3 regions of the Solibacillus silvestris genome follow, and region 2 is predicted to be linked to each of the others. Evidence: riboswitches for the same ligand, from Rfam matches in the RefSeq annotation. Region 2 holds a riboswitch; each other region holds the start of a gene.
What was found. Region 2 has a riboswitch for thiamine pyrophosphate ahead of tenA (thiaminase II). Riboswitches for the same ligand answer to the same signal wherever they lie in the genome.
Positions count from the first base shown of each region.

Region 1 (2,271 bases), on a different contig from region 2:
GGGGAGGCGAGTGTTCGTGCTGACGGTTTCACCTTTCGCACTGTAAAAACACCAGCTGACGGCTAGCGCCTTTCGCTACAAGATTTTCTCTGTGACGAAAGCATTAGCGACAGTCACAAGCAAGCTTCCAGCGGGAACAGCAAAATTTATTTTGCGACGAAAGCGTCCGACCCGCAATGGAAATCAACCCCATGTTATGGTGATGAACCTTTTTTATGTATATTTTCTTGAAAAATTAGAGTTCCCCAACAAAAAAGAAATAGGTTTGCAGCGATATGACTCCACTACAAACCTTTTGATTTTATTTAAACTTGCTGCACCTTTTGCAATAAGCGCGGTGCTGATGTGAATAATAAGACAGCAATAATAGCCGTAATTACAGTTGCAGGAAGCATGTAGGAACTATTATAAATAATCGAATATGTCCATACATTTTCATCGCCCGCATATTCTTTAAAGAAAATAACACCTGCCAGCAAATGTGAGACAAAGCGTAATGAGCCGCCTATCAACGCTCCTATTATAATATATAGCGTCATTTTTCCTTTATTAAGCGATAGGGATGCTTGCAATAAAGGTTTTCTTACAAGAGCAGCCAAGCCTACAACCGTAAATGCCAGGCCATAATCGAGAATTGCTTGAAGCCAATGCACAATATATGCACCGAACATCATTTGCATAACTCCGATAAGTAATCCTGTGGCAAGGCCTGCTGTCAATCCCCAACGAATCGCCATTAAAATAATCGGAATCATTACAAAGCTGATCGATCCACCTTGTGCCCACATTTTAAAAGATATTTGGTCCAACACGAGTCCGATGGCAGCGAAAATCGCTATTTCCACCATCATCAATAATTTTTTTCTTGTCCATAACAATGCCCCTTTCTTTTTTCCGATGTAACAGAAGTGAAGAAGGAATAGAAAACATAAAAAAAACGATAATCAGGACAAAAGCCTGACTATCGTTTGAACAGTCGGTTTCTATCCACATCCCTACGCAAGTTTTAACTTACAGGTTCAAAGAGTCAGTGCAATCACGTGCACAATCTCAGCCGACTTACTCGGCCCCCCTTGTGGTACATCTAAGTATTTATTGTTTGAACAAGCTCATTGTATCGAATATTTCCATAATTATCAACCGCTATTATTTTGAAACTAAATTTGCGGATGTCACGTATATGTAAATGTATATGTATAGAGGAGGGAAAAATGATGGACCAATCAAAAGGTTTAAGTGCAATAAGCTATTTGAGTTTTTATTTTGCGCCATTTATTTTGCCGTTAATTATATTTTTTGTTTCAAAAGATGAATTTGTTAAAAGCAACTCCCAAAAGGCATGTATTACACAATTCATCCCGATTGCACTTGGCATTATATATATGATTTACTTTTTCGCCTCAGCGCTTTCTTGGAATGATACTTTTACAGCGCACGACTTTTTTGTAAGCACATACTTTATAGGCTTTGTATTATTAGTCATTATTTTCTTTGCAGCGGCAATTTGGAATTTAGTCCAGGCAATTAAAGTTTTACGGTAATGTTTATCTATGCCTAATATTTGGGTATATTTTTTGTACGAAATGTCATTCGTTAAGGAGTGTTATTTGTGAAACTAAATAAATTCATTAAAACAGCAATCAAATATGGACCAATCGTGTATCCCATCATAAAAAAAATGATCGATAAAAAATCGGTCCCGCAACCTACGAGCACACGACGAACTCCGAAACGTTAATAATAGCGGTTCGACAACCCTCCTTGGCCGTCGAACCGCTATTTTCATTTTATAATGATCTCTGTTTTACTATGTCCTTCTTTAAGCTTTTGCACTTGCAAAATTGCCGGTATCGCTGCTTTTAGTTCGGCCACATGCGATATTACACCGATGAGACGGCCTGATTGCTGGAGATCAATCAATATATCGATTGCCCGGCGCAGTGCTTCCTCATCCAATGTACCGAACCCTTCATCGATGAACATCGTATCAATATGCACGCTTCCTTGCACACTTTGAATGACGTCAGCCATCCCTAAAGCAAGCGAGAGCGATGCATTGAATTTTTCGCCGCCGGATAATGTTTTTACATCGCGTGTTTGCCCTGTATGGCTATCATATACATCAATGCTTAGCCCACTTTGTGCATTTCCTTCTTTCCGTCCTGTTGATTTCAGGAAATACTGACCATTCGACAGGAGACGAAGCCTTTCATTTGCAGCATGCGTCACCTTTTCCAAGTAGCCTATTTGCGCGAATCGCTCAAAGGAAAT
Region 1 is NZ_JBQCJW010000016.1:24,557-26,827, reverse strand. Features, by position in the region: gene thiT (energy-coupled thiamine transporter ThiT) at 306-851, opposite strand; TPP riboswitch at 976-1,084, opposite strand; gene ACTHOQ_RS11325 (magnetosome magnetite crystal formation protein family) at 1,215-1,541, shown strand; gene yxzF (small protein YxzF) at 1,601-1,738, shown strand; gene ACTHOQ_RS11320 (AAA family ATPase) at 1,783-2,271, opposite strand, start outside.
Region 1: another riboswitch for thiamine pyrophosphate. It lies ahead of thiT (energy-coupled thiamine transporter ThiT); the one in region 2 lies ahead of tenA (thiaminase II).

Region 2 (2,271 bases):
CAATTATTTCGATATACAAACACCGCTAATCAGTTATCATGAACATAATATTGAAGTTGGCGGGGAGAAGTTGCTTGGCTATTTACGGGAGGGGAAATCGATTGCCTTAGTAAGTGATGCAGGTTTGCCATGTATTTCGGATCCGGGCGCGGATATTGTCGTAAAAGCAATTGCAGAAGATTTTGCGGTTGTGCCGGTTCCGGGAGCCAATGCAGCATTAACCGCTCTGATTGCTTCTGGCTTAAACCCACAGCCATTTTATTTCTTTGGTTTTTTAAAGCGAAATAAAAAGGAACGCCGTGAGCAGCTTGGAAAATTGGCGAAGCGCGAGGAAACGCTTGTATTTTACGAGGCACCACACCGTCTTAAGGACACATTAAAAGATCTACAGCTTGTATTAGGTGATCGTAAAATTACATTAGCACGGGAATTAACAAAAAAATTTGAAGAATTTTTACGCGGAACAGTAGAAAAGGCAATCAACTGGACAGCTGAAAATGAAATCCGTGGCGAATTTTGTATTATACTTGAAGGTAATCAGTTAGGTGATGTAGAAGAAGAAGCTTTTGACTGGTCCTCGATGACATTACAGCAGCATGTGGATTATACAATGGAAGAAATGAATACTAATTCAAAGGAAGCAATCAAGGAAGTCGCTAAATTGCGCGGTCTTTCGAAAAGAGATGTGTACAATGAGTACCACCGAGGGCCTTAAGAAAAGGCGAGTGATGGAAAAAGGTTGGATAAAAATGTATGATTTACTCAGAATCACTTGCGCAAACTATAATACATGTTATGATGTAAATAATATAAATAATATAAATAATAGCACTAGGGGCGCCCATTGGCTGAGAAGAACCCTTTGAACCGGATCTAGTTAGGACTAGCGTAGGGAAGTGAGGCATGTTGATAGGATAGATACGTGTACATTCCCCCGCTCTCTAAAAAGAGTGGGGTTTTAATTTTTATGGACAAGAAAGGTATAATCAGTTCACTGTAATTACCATAAGAGAAAAACATCATTTTCCATGAATTGTGTTTTCAAATAAGAAAAATTAAATATGTAATTAAACTCTAGGGGCGCCATTGGCTGAGAAGAACCCTTTGAACCGGATCTAGTTAGGACTAGCGTAGGGAAGTAGTTTCGATTGTATGTGTATACAACTTATGCAACGAAACCATTTCCTATTTAAGGAAGTGGTTTTTTTATTTTTCAGGAAAGTGCTTGTTATAAAAAAGGAGGAACTAGAAATGAAAGTGAAAACAGAAAAATTTACAGACCGACTTTTTAGAAATGTACAACCTATTTGGGAGGCAAATCATAGCCACCCATTTGTACAGGAACTTGGTAAAGGGACATTGGATAAGGAAAAGTTTATCCAATACATGAAGCAAGATTATGTGTATTTAATTGATTACGCGAAGCTATTTGCCATTGCATCTGTCAAATCTACAAATCTCGATATGATGGGGAAATTTGCTGCGATACTAAACGACACGCTTCATTTTGAAATGAAGCTACATCGCCAATTTGCAGCTGAATTTGGAATTACGTCAGAAGAATTGGAGGAAACAAAACCAACCCCTGCAAATTTAGCGTATACGAATTATATGTTAAATGCTGCGCAAAGTGGTAGCTTAGCGGATGTAGTAGCCTGCCTCTTACCTTGTGCATGGGATTATTGGGAGATTGGCAAGCTGCTAAGGGCGCAGTATGGACACGATTTATCGAATAATCCTTATGCCAAGTGGATAGAAACATACGATTCAGAGGAATTCGGCAACGGTGCAAAATGGTTGATTGACGTGATGAACGAATTAGCAGAGGGAAAACCAGAACGAGAGCTAGTCCAATTAGAAAAGCATTTCCAAATTACGTCAAAGTACGAGTATTTATTCTGGGATATGAACTATCACATACAGGATTGGCCGATTTAGTTTGTTTGAGAAGGTGATAAAGAAATGGTAGTTAGCTTACAAAATGTGACCTATGTTATTGAGGAACATGCCTCACCTGTAATCTCTAAATTAAATATGGAAATTAAACAGGGGGAATTCGTATCAATCATCGGCAGAAGTGGTACAGGAAAAAGCACGATTTTTAAATTGATAACCGGGCTACTCACGCCAAATGAAGGGCGTATTGTGATTCATAATCGTCTAGCAGCCCCAGGTGATGTGGGCTTTATGCCACAAAAAGATTTGCTACTGCCATGGCGTACTATCCTACAAAATGTCATGATCGCAACAGAAATTCAGAAGGATGTTACG
Region 2 is NZ_JBQCJW010000054.1:197-2,467, reverse strand. Features, by position in the region: gene rsmI (16S rRNA (cytidine(1402)-2'-O)-methyltransferase) at 1-715, shown strand, start outside; TPP riboswitch at 824-912, shown strand; TPP riboswitch at 1,067-1,154, shown strand; gene tenA (thiaminase II) at 1,252-1,938, shown strand; gene ACTHOQ_RS18185 (ATP-binding cassette domain-containing protein) at 1,963-2,271, shown strand, end outside.

Region 3 (2,271 bases), on a different contig from region 2:
CTGCAGGACCACCAATGGCCGTTTCCCCGCTGCCGCAAGTCGAACAGGTGGTACAATACGCATTAACCGAAATTCCGGCAAGCAAAATATTGCTCGGGCAAAACTTATACGGCTATGATTGGACACTGCCTTTCGTACAAGGAGGGGAATATGCGGAGGCATTAAGCCCGCAGCGCGCGATTGAATTGGCTAAACGCTACAATGCGGCTATCGAATATGACTATGTCGCACAAGCACCATTCTTCAATTATTATGATGAGCAAGGGCGCTTGCATATCGTGTGGTTTGAGGACGCCCGCTCAATCCAGGCGAAATTCAATTTAGTTAAACGATTGAATTTGCGAGGTGTCGGCTATTGGAAGCTCGGTCTGCCATTCCCGCAAAATTGGCTGCTCATCGGGGCGAATTTTCATGTTGTGAAGAAGTAGTGGTTTTAGTAATATATCCGAACTGTTCCCTGATTTGGAAGTCTCGTTCCAACTAAGTGCCAAGTATAAAACCGATAGTATTCGATGGAAAAATCAGTGGCGAAAATAAAAAAGTGAAATCGACTCATTGATTTCACTTTTTCCTCAATTGGAAATAAAAACAGGATTAACCGATTGCTGTGTTGAAGTTTGTTTATCCGGGAATTTTAACATAAAGCGTTACGGGGCCAAAGTTGCGTAAGTTTTGCGGAGGCAGGGAAAAAGAAATAGCGGTGCATCATTCTCCTAACATTCGCTTGCTATGCAAAATTTAATTTGATACACTCGATTTAATTAAATGCATTTGCAGGGGGACACACTGTGTTGAGAAGGTTAAAACCTGACCCTTAGAACCTGACCGTTAACACGGACGTAGGGAGCAAAGTACAAGATTATACATATGTACTTACTAGGGCTCCGCGTATTTTTTTACGTGGAGCCTTTCTTTTGCAAATACTTAAGCATTTGATTTGCGGGGGGACACATTCGTGTTGAGAAGGTTAAAACCTGACCCTTGGAACCTGACCGTTAATACGGGCGTAGGGAGCAATGAGAAGTGGCATTTACACTTTTTGGCGTCTCTACTATTAGAGGCGTCTTTTCGTGCTTCCGCTCACTAAAAAGAGGAGGAGTAATAATGGAGTTTTGCGAAAAAGTAAGAAAAGAAACGGATTACTATTGGGAGGCTAGCTTTTATCATCCTTTTGTGCGAGGCATTGCGGATGGAAGCTTGCCGCTGGAGAAATTCAAATTTTATATGCTGCAAGATGCGTATTATTTAAAGCATTACACGAAAGTGCTTGCGCTCGCGGCTGCAAAAGCTACGAATGATGAGGATGTCCGCTATTTCCTGCAGACAGCGAAGTTTATACATGAAGCCGAGCTGGAATTGCATCGCACTACGTTTAAAGAACTAGGGGTGACAGCTGAAGAAATAGAACAATTTGAAGCAGCGCCGGCAGCTTATAACTATGTGAGCCATATGTATAATGCCGTTCATAATGGGGATGTAGCAGAAGCATTTGCGGCAATATTGCCTTGCCCATGGCTATATCAGGAAATCGGGCAAAGATTAAAAAACGCACGTCCTAATGTACAGCTTTATGAACAATGGATCGAACTATATGCCTCCGCCGAGATGCGCCAAAATATCGAAGCACAAAAATCCATGCTGAATCGCTATGCAAAGGAACAGCCAAGAAAGCAAAAGCTATTGGAAGAGCATTTTAAGAAGAGCTGCTATTACGAATGGATGTTTTGGGAAATGCCGTGGACGAAGCAAGGCTGGGTACAAGGGGTGTATATAAATGAGCCTGCAAAAAATTAATAAAAAGCAGCCATTAGTGCATTGCATAACAAACTATGTCGTGGCGAACTTTACGGCAAATGGCTTGCTTGCAGTCGGGGCTTCCCCGGTAATGGCTGATGCAATAGAGGAAGCGGCGGAAATGGCTTCAAAAGCAAATGCGCTGCTCCTTAATATGGGTACATTAAATGACCGGGCAATTCAATCAATGAAACTGGCAGGACAAAGCGCAAATGCGCATCAAATCCCCGTTGTGCTCGATCCGGTCGGGGCAGGGGCTACTGTATTTCGCTATGAAACGGCAAAACAGCTGCTCGAACTTTTAACGATTAGCATAATCAGATGCAATGTGGGCGAAATGGCTGCAATCGCAGGTGCAGATTGGGAATCGAAAGGTGTTGATAGCGGCGAAGGGGAAATAGATGTTGCAGAAACGGCCATGCAGCTGGCAAATAAATATCAGTGCATCGTTGTTGTTACCGGAAAGCAAGATGTAAT
Region 3 is NZ_JBQCJW010000003.1:163,801-166,071, reverse strand. Features, by position in the region: gene ACTHOQ_RS03160 (glycoside hydrolase family 18 protein) at 1-428, shown strand, start outside; TPP riboswitch at 766-863, shown strand; TPP riboswitch at 932-1,030, shown strand; gene tenA (thiaminase II) at 1,105-1,794, shown strand; gene thiM (hydroxyethylthiazole kinase) at 1,775-2,271, shown strand, end outside.
Region 3: another riboswitch for thiamine pyrophosphate. It lies ahead of tenA (thiaminase II); the one in region 2 lies ahead of tenA (thiaminase II).